DNA from 2 places in the Streptomyces sp. NPDC001880 genome. Region 2 is predicted to be linked to the other one. Evidence: riboswitches for the same ligand, from Rfam matches in the RefSeq annotation. Region 2 holds a riboswitch; the other holds the start of a gene.
The links. A riboswitch is a leader RNA that binds a small molecule or an ion and turns the genes downstream of it on or off. The one in region 2 is predicted to bind S-adenosylmethionine.
Positions count from the first base shown of each region.

Region 1: linked by a shared signal. The riboswitch ahead of ACWCQ6_RS15185 (aminotransferase class V-fold PLP-dependent enzyme) and the one ahead of thrC (threonine synthase) in region 2 are both predicted to bind S-adenosylmethionine.

Region 1 is NZ_JBSFET010000021.1:60,236-64,643, forward strand. Features, by position in the region: gene qcrB (cytochrome bc1 complex cytochrome b subunit) at 1-461, shown strand, start outside; gene trpD (anthranilate phosphoribosyltransferase) at 587-1,651, shown strand; SAM riboswitch class IV at 1,737-1,854, shown strand; gene ACWCQ6_RS15185 (aminotransferase class V-fold PLP-dependent enzyme) at 2,031-3,443, shown strand; gene ACWCQ6_RS15190 (Lrp/AsnC family transcriptional regulator) at 3,522-3,803, opposite strand; gene ACWCQ6_RS15195 (rhomboid family intramembrane serine protease) at 3,800-4,408, opposite strand, start outside.
Region 2 is NZ_JBSFET010000053.1:5,639-10,046, reverse strand. Features, by position in the region: gene ACWCQ6_RS24575 (alpha,alpha-trehalose-phosphate synthase (UDP-forming)) at 1-1,215, opposite strand, end outside; gene ACWCQ6_RS24570 (glucosyl-3-phosphoglycerate synthase) at 1,260-2,243, opposite strand; SAM riboswitch class I at 2,398-2,524, shown strand; gene thrC (threonine synthase) at 2,542-3,852, shown strand; gene ACWCQ6_RS24560 (MoaD/ThiS family protein) at 3,883-4,161, shown strand.

The sequences.
Region 1 (4,408 bases), on a different contig from region 2:
ACGTCATCGTCTTCATCGGTGGTGGCAACGACCTGTGGGCCACGCACTTCCACCTGTCGATCAACGCCATTTCCTGGTTCGTCCGGATCTTCATCTTCGTCGGCCCGGTCATCGCGTTCATCGTCACCCGGCGGATCTGCCTCGGCCTCCAGCGCCGCGACAAGGAGAAGGTGCTGCACGGGCGCGAGTCCGGCATCATCAAGCGCCTGCCGCACGGTGAGTTCGTCGAGATCCACGAGCCGCTCGGTCCCGAGCAGCTGCACACGCTCACCGCGCACGAGCAGTACAAGCCGGTCGAGATCGGCCCGACGGTCGACGAGAACGGTGTCGAGCGCAAGGTGTCGGCCCTGCAGAAGCTGCGGGCCCGGCTCAGCAAGGGCTACTACGGCGAGAACAACCAGATCGCCAAGCCCACCGTCGAGGAATACAAGGAGATCACCAGCGGCCACGGTCACCACTGATCGCCTGAACTGATCGCCACAGCAGGAGCCCCGTCCATCCGATGGACGGGGCTCTTCGCTGTCCCCGGCGCTCGATAGGGTGGAGGTGATCCCTTTTCTACCGGCTGTGGACCCAGGAGCGGACCATGAACGTTGTGACCCCGATCGGCGGCGACAGCGTGGCGGACCGTACCTGGCCCGGCGTGCTGAATCCCCTGCTGCGCGGCGAGAACCTCACCGCCGACGACACCGCGTGGGCGATGGACCGCATCATGAGCGGCGAGGCGACCGATGTGCAGATCGCCGGATTCGCGGTGGCCCTGCGGGCCAAGGGCGAGACGATCGACGAGGTGTCCGGCCTGGTACGGGCGATGTACGAGCACGCCAACACCATCCACGTGCCCGGTCGCACGGTCGACATCGTCGGCACCGGCGGCGACCTCGCCAAGACCGTCAACATCTCCACCATGTCGGCGATCGTCATCGCCGGCACCGGCGCCAAGGTCGTCAAGCACGGCAATCGCGCCTCCTCGTCGGCGAGCGGCTCCTCCGACGTGCTGGAGAAGCTCGGCGTCAATCTGGATCTCTCCGCGCAGCGGGTGGTCGAGGTCGCCGAGGAGGCGGGCATCACCTTCTGCTTCGCGGTGAAGTTCCACCCCTCCCTGCGCTACGTCGCCAGGGCCCGCAAGGAGCTCGGCGCGCCGACCACGTTCAACATCCTCGGGCCGCTCACCAATCCGGCCCGAGTGCGCTCCCAGGCCGTCGGCGTGGCCGACCTGAAGATGGCGCCCATCGTTGCCGGTGTCCTCGCCGAGCGCGGAAATTCGGCGTTGGTCTTCCGCGGCGACGACGGTCTGGACGAGCTGACGACGACCGCGACCTCGCGGGTCTGGGTGGTCCGGGACGGGGCGGTGCGCGAGGAGACGTTCGACCCGCGCGACATCGGCCTGGAGCTGGTGCCCCTGCAGGCCCTGCGCGGTGCGGAAGCCTCGTACAACGCCGATGTGGCCCGCCGGGTGCTGGCCGGCGAACGGGGGCCGGTGCGCGATGCCGTGCTGCTCAACTCGGCGGCGGCGCTGGTGGCCTTGGACGCGGCGGACGGCACGCTGAACGAGCAGCTCGCGGCCGGGATGGCGAAGGCCGCCGAGTCCATCGACTCCGGGGCGGCGACACGCGCGCTGGAGCGCTGGGTGGCGGCCAGCAACGCCTGAGACAGGCACACATCGGGCGCAACGCGCAGTCCGGATCACGGACTGCGCGTTGCGCGCCTTCGTACGTATGGCAAGATGCTGCGCAGGTCATGAGTGACAGCGACTACGGCCCCGGCCCGCTGTCCGGCAACCCTCCGTCCGTGGCGGGGTGCCCCGGGTGAAGACCAGGCCGTAGGCAGCGAGGTCTGCGGCAAGCGCGGGCCCTGCGGCATCTGTGAATGCCAGCCCCCGGGGTCCTGGTCCCTAGGGAGTCTCTTGTGAGCACGCGAATGCGATAGGGCTGTCAGCCCTCCTCCGCACACCCCTTTTCTCTTTTTCCGCTGTGCTGCCGCGTATGCGTCGGCGCATGCAATTCGCCTGCCTCTTACGGGAGTTCGCCATGTCTGCCTTCACTGCTGCCGCCGACCAGTCGCTTTGTCCCCCGCTGCCGGTTCTGGGCAAGGATGTGACAGTTCCGCTGGTCACGGGTGGTGAGGTCACCTACGCAGCTCTCGACTACGCCGCCAGCGCCCCCGCCCTCCAGCGCGTCTGGGACGACGTCGCCGCGTACGCCCCGTACTACGGCAGTGTCCACCGCGGGGCCGGGTACCTCTCGCAGCTCTCGACGGACCTCTTCGAGAACAGCCGCGCGACCGTCGCGGAGTTCCTCGGCTGCCGCGCCGACGACCAGGTGATCTTCACCCGCTCGACCACCGACTCGCTGAACCTGCTGGCCGCGGTCGTCCCGGCCGACTGCCAGGTCTTCGTGTACGAGACCGAGCACCACGCCTCGCTGCTGCCGTGGCGCGATGCCCGGGTGACCTACCTGAATGCCCCGCGCACCCCCGCCCAGGCCGTCGGGACACTGGAACGCGCGCTCGCCGACCGCGAGCCCCACGGCCCCGCGCTGGTCTGTGTCACCGGCGCTTCCAACGTCACCGGTGAGCTGTGGCCGGTGAAGGAGCTGGCCGCCGCGGCACACGCGCACGGTGCCCGGATCGTGCTGGACGCGGCGCAGCTCGCCCCGCACCACCCCGTCGACATCGCCGATCTGGACGTCGACTGGGTCGCCTTCTCCGGACACAAGCTGTACGCGCCCTTCGGCTCGGGTGTCCTGGCCGGCCGGGCCGACTGGCTCCAGGAGGCCGAGCCCTACCTCGCGGGCGGCGGCGCCTCGCGCAAGGTGGCCCGCCGCACCGACGGCGGCGTGGACGTCGAGTGGCACTCCTCCGCCGCCCGCCACGAGGCCGGTTCCCCCAACGTCATCGGCGTGTACTCCATCGCCTCCGCATGCAAGGCGCTCACCGAGGCGGGCTTCGACGGCCTGGTCGCCCGGGAGCAGCACCTCGTGAGCACGGTCCGGGCCGACCTCGCCGACATCCCCGAGGTCAAGGTGCTCTCACTGTTCGGCGACGACGCCCCGCGGGTCGGCGTCATCTCCTTCGTGGTGGAGGGCTGGAACAGCTCGCACTTCGCCGCCGCGCTCTCCGCCGAGTACGGCATCGGGGTCCGCGACGGACTCTTCTGCGCCCACCCGCTGGTCCGCACCCTGCTGGGCAGCGACCCGCAGGAGGTCGGCGAGTGCGGCGCGCAGGAGGCCGGGCCGGGGGAGCTTCCTCGGTCCCGGGCGGACTCGACCGGGGGGACCCCCTCGCTCAACGCGATCAGGGTGAGCTTCGGCGCCGGTACGCCGGACGAGCACATCGAGCGATTCGTCCGCGCGGTCAGGGAGCTGGTGAGCAAGGGTGCCCGGTGGAAGTACCGCACCGAGGACGGCCGCTGCGTTCCGGACCGGGGCGCGGCGCAGCTCTGACGGGCACACAGCACTTCGGCGGAGGACGGCCGGCCCGGCCCGTCCCCCGCCGAAGTGTCGCGCAGTGAAGAAACGGCCCTACGCGTCGAGGCCGATGGCGAAGGCGGCCTCCAGGTCGTGCTGCGAGTAGGTACGGAACGCCACATGCGTGTCGGTGGCCTCGACGCCGGGGATCTTGCTGATCCGGCCGGGGATGACGTCGGCCAGGTCGTCGTGCTTGGCCACCCGGACCATGGCGATCAGGTCGTACGTACCGGTGACCGAGAAGACCTCGCTGACGCTGTCCAGCGCCGCGATGGCCTCGGCGATCTCGGGAATCCGGTCCACGCTGGTTTTGATGAGCACGATCGCGGTGATCACGGCTGGCTTTCTCCCTCGGTGGCCGCGGCTGGTGTCTTCACTCTATCCGTACGCCGGAAACGCCCCCAGGCGTAGACGAAGCCCAGGGCGAAGCCCACCACGTGGGCCAGATAGGCCACCCCCGGCCCCCCGTCGCCCGCGCCCCGGAACGCCAGCCACTGCAGGACGAACCAGAAGACCAGCACGATCCAGGCGGGGAAGCGCAGCGGCAGGAAGAAGAGGAACGGGAACAGGCTGGTGACCCGGGCCCTGGGGAACAGGTACAGAAACGCCCCGAGCACCGCCGAGATCGCCCCCGACGCGCCCACCAGCGTCTGGTCGGAGGCGGCGTGGGCGGCAGCGTAGGCCACCAGGGCGAGATAGCCGCAGATGACGTAGAAGAAGGTGAACCCGGCCCGGCCCATGCGCTCCTCGGTCATCGCCCCGAAGACGTACAGGAAGAGCACGTTGCCGAGCAGGTGCAGCCAGCTGCCGTGCACGAACAGGGCGGTGAGCGGGGTGAGCAGGGCGCGCGCGGAGCCGTCCCACAGCTCGCTGGGGATCACGCCCCAGCGTTCGAAGTACCCGGCCTGGGCGGCGAGCAGGGCGTCGGCGGTTCCGGGCAC
Region 2 (4,408 bases):
GCTGCCCAGCTCCTCGTACGCCCCCGCCTCCCGCGACAGCACCAGCGCGCAGCCGTGGTCGGAGACGACCGGGATCTCCTTGGCGACCAGGTTCATGCCGTCCCGGATCGGATTGACGAGCGCCACGTCGGCCAGCCGGTACGCGGCGAGCGAGCGGGCGAAGTCGTCCTTGACGTGCAGCACGACCGGCGTCCAGCCCTCCGTGCCGTACACGGCGTTGATGTCGTCGGCGACCTGCCGCACCTCGGCCGTGTAGTCCCGGTACACCGCCAGGTCCTGCCGGGAGGGGTAGGCGAAGGCGACATGGACGACGCGCTCGCGCCATTCGGGCCGCTCGTCCAGGAGCGCGCGGTACGCGAGCAGCCCGCGCACGATGTTCTTGGACAGTTCCGTCCGGTCCACCCGCACGATCGTCCTCCGGCCTGGACCGGCCTGCTCGCGCAGCACCGCCATCCGCTCGTCCACATCCGCCTCGTGCGCCCGGCGGCGCAGGAAGTCCGCGTCCGCGCCGAGCCCGTGCACCCCGATCCTGGTCCGCCCGGTGCCGCCCAGGATCTGGGTGCAGCAGCCGATGAACGCGTCCGCCCAGCGCCGGGTCAGGAACGCCGCCCGGTCCGCGCCCAGGATGCCGTGCAGCAGTTGCTCGGCGATGTCGTCGGGGAGCAGCCGGAAGTAGTCGACGGGCGCCCACGGGGTGTGCGAGAAATGGCCGATCCGCAGGTCGGGGCGGAGCTCGCGGAGCATGCCCGGCACCAGTGCCAGGTGGTAGTCCTGCACCAGCACCGCGGCTTTCCGCCCGGCCTCCTCGGCGAGCGCCTCGGCGAAGGCCCGGTTGTAGCTCTCGTACGACGCCCACTGCCGCCGGAACTCCGCGTCGAAGACCGGCTCCAGCGGTGTCTGGTACAGCATGTGGTGGACGAACCAGAGCACCGAGTTCGCGATGCCGTTGTACGCGTCGGCGTGGACGTCCGCGTCGATGTCGAGCATCCGCACGCCCGGCTCACCGACCCCGCGCCGGACCGCCTCCCGGTCCCCGTCACCGAGCGCGGCGCACACCCACAGCTTGTCCTCGACGGCGCTCAGCCCGGAGACGAGACCACCGCCGCCCCGCTTCGAGTCGAGCGATCCGTCCGCCTCCAGGGTGTACGACACCGGGCCGCGGTTGGAGGCGACGAGGACCTGGGCGGAGAGCTGGGCTTCGTGCTCGGAGACCATGTTGCGGAATCTAGCCGGATCACGAACCGCCCAAACGTGCGAAGTCAGGCCGCGCGGCGCGAAACGTACTCCTCGATCTCGCACATCGGGGGCCGCTCCTCGGTGTCCACGGCATGGGTGCGCGGTACGAAGCCGTTCGCGCCGCGCTCGAACTGGGTGAGCGCCGGGCGCACCAAGTGACCGCGGGACAGCCGGAGCTGCGCGGTCCGGTAGATCGCCGCCGCCATCCGGCCGAGCGCCTGCCCGTCCTGGTGCCGGTGTTTGCGCACCCCCACGTCGACCTGGGCCAGCGCGTCCAGCCCCACGGTGTGCAGCGCGTCGACCAGCAGGCCCAGTTCCACGCCGTAGCCGACGGGGAAGGGCAGCCGTTCGAGCAGGGAGCGGCGCACGGCGTACTCGCCGCCCAGCGGCTGGACGAAGCCCGCCAGCTGCGGCCAGTGCAGATTGAGCAGCGGACGCGCCACCAGCTCGGTCACGCGACCGCCCTGACCCGTGGTCCTGCCGGAGGCGGGTTCGTCGGGGCCGGTGACGAAGGGGCGGTCGTACATCGCCTTCACGAACTGCACGTCCGGGTCGGTCAGCAGCGGGCCGACGATGCCGGAGACGAAGTCCGCCGAGAAGTCCCTCAGATCGGCATCGACGAAGCACACGATGTCACCGCCGGTGACCAGGAGCGACCGCCACAGCACCTCGCCCTTGCCGGGCACGGCCGGTATCCGGGGGAGTATCGCGTCGCGGTGCACCACCCGGGCGCCGGCCTCCCGGGCGACCTGCGCGGTGGCGTCCGTGGAACCGGAGTCGATCACCACCAGCTCGTCGACCAGCCGGACCTTCTCCATCAGCTCGCGCCGGATCGTCGCGACGATCTCGCCGACCGTCGCCTCCTCGTTCAGCGCGGGCAGCACGACACTGACGCTCCCGCGGCCCGCTTCCCCGGCCGCGGCCCTGGCGGCCAGAAGGTGGTCCAGCGGGCGGTCGGCGGCCGACCAGGAACGCCTGGACAGCCAGCATTCGACCTCTTCCAGCACGGTCGATACTCCCCTGTATGTGATCCATCTCGCGGTTCGGACGGCTATCTCAACAGTCCGGTGCTTCGGTTACAGTCTTGAACAACGCGGACGGCCATCGCATGCCGGGGTCCGTCCGCCGATAAATGCCCGGATCGAAGATCCGGTGCCACAGCGCTCATCCAGAGGGACTGAGGGAACGGCCCGTTGAAGTCCCGGCAACCCCCCCACCGACCGCGAGGTCCGGTGAGGAAGGTGCCAATTCCGTCTCGTGGCGAAACGCGCCGCGAGGAAGATGAGGAGAAAGGGCCTCGCCACCATGGCTGTGCAGACCGTTGCAGTAAGCACCGATTCTTCCGTCGACGCCGAAGCCGTCGACCTCGGTCCCGCTTCGGGCCTTTCCTGCCGCGAGTGCGGCGAGTGTTTCGAGCTCGGCCCCATCTTCGCCTGCGCGTCCTGCTTCGGACCGCTCGAAGTCGCGTACGACCTGCCGAGCGGCTCCCCGGAAGAGCTGAAGAAGCGTATCGAGGCCGGACCGGCCAACATCTGGCGCTATGCCCCGCTGCTGCCGGTCCCCGCCGATGTCGCCGAGAAGCCGAACCTGAACCCCGGCTGGACCAAGCTCGTCAAGGCCGACAACCTCGCCCGTGAGCTCGGCGTCGAGCAGGGCAAGCTGTTCGTCAAGGACGACTCCGGCAACCCCACGCACTCCTTCAAGGACCGCGTCGTCGCCCAGGCCATCGAGGCCGCCCGCGCCTTCGGCTTCACCACCCTCTCCTGCTCCTCCACCGGCAACCTCGCCGGTGCCGTCGGTGCCGCCGCCGCCCGTGCCGGCTTCCGCTCCTGCGTGTTCATCCCGCACGACCTGGAGCAGGGCAAGGTCGTCATGGCCGCGGTGTACGGCGGCGAGCTGGTCGGCATCGAAGGCAACTACGACGACGTCAACCGCTTCTGCTCCGAACTCATCGGAGACCCGCTCGGCGAGGGCTGGGGCTTCGTCAACGTCAACCTGCGTCCGTACTACGGCGAGGGCTCCAAGACCCTGGCGTACGAGATCTGCGAGCAGCTCGGCTGGCGGCTCCCGGACCAGCTGGTCGTCCCGATCGCCTCCGGCTCGCAGTTCACCAAGATCGACAAGGGTCTCCAGGAGCTGATCAGGCTCGGCCTGGTCGAGGACAAGCCCTACAAGCTCTTCGGCGCCCAGGCCGAGGGCTGCTCGCCGGTCTCGGTCGCGTACAAGGGCGGCCACGACGTCGTCCGGCCGCAGAAGCCGAACACGATCGCCAAGTCCCTCGCCATCGGCAACCCGGCCGACGGCCCGTACGTCCTGGACATCGCCCGCCGCACCGGTGGCGCCGTGGAGGACGTGAACGACGAGCAGGTCGTCGAGGCGATCAAGCTGCTGGCGCGCACCGAGGGCATCTTCGCGGAGACGGCGGGCGGTGTGACGGTCGGCGTGACGAAGAAGCTCATCGAGGCCGGTCTGATCGACCCGGCGCTGACCACCGTCGTACTCAACACGGGTGACGGTCTCAAGACCCTCGACGCGGTGGCCGAGACCTCTCAGGCGACCGCGACGATCCGTCCCAGCCTGGACGCGTTCCGCGCGGCCGGCCTCGCCACCCGCTGACCACCCGAGACTTCAGGAAGGACACCCACCATGAGCGTCAAGGTCCGCATCCCCACCATCCTCCGCACCTACACGGGCGGCCGGGCCGAGGTTCCGGCCGAGGGCTCGACCCTCTCCCAGGTCATCGAGTCCCTGGAGCAGAACCACCCGGGCATCGCCGCCCGCGTCCTGGACGACCAGGGCAAGCTGCGCCGCTTCGTGAACGTGTACGTCAACGACGACGACGTGCGCTTCGAGGGCGGTCTGGAGACGGCCACGCCGGACGGTGCCGGCATCTCGATCATCCCGGCCGTGGCCGGCGGCTGCTGACGCCCCGTCCGGCCCACCGCGCCATCGAATTGCCCCCTCCGCTTCAATCGCGGAGGGGGCAATTCTGCATGGTTGAGCGCGGTAGAGTGTGGGAAGTCCCCCCAGCTGCCCGTGCCGCCCGCATACGAGAATGCGCCCGGCCACGACAAGATGCAGCCAAAGTACGCGATCCGCTTGAGGCATAAGTCACCTTTGCCTGGCCCGACTTGCCCAGGATTCATATGAATTCCGCATATCCGGGCGTTCG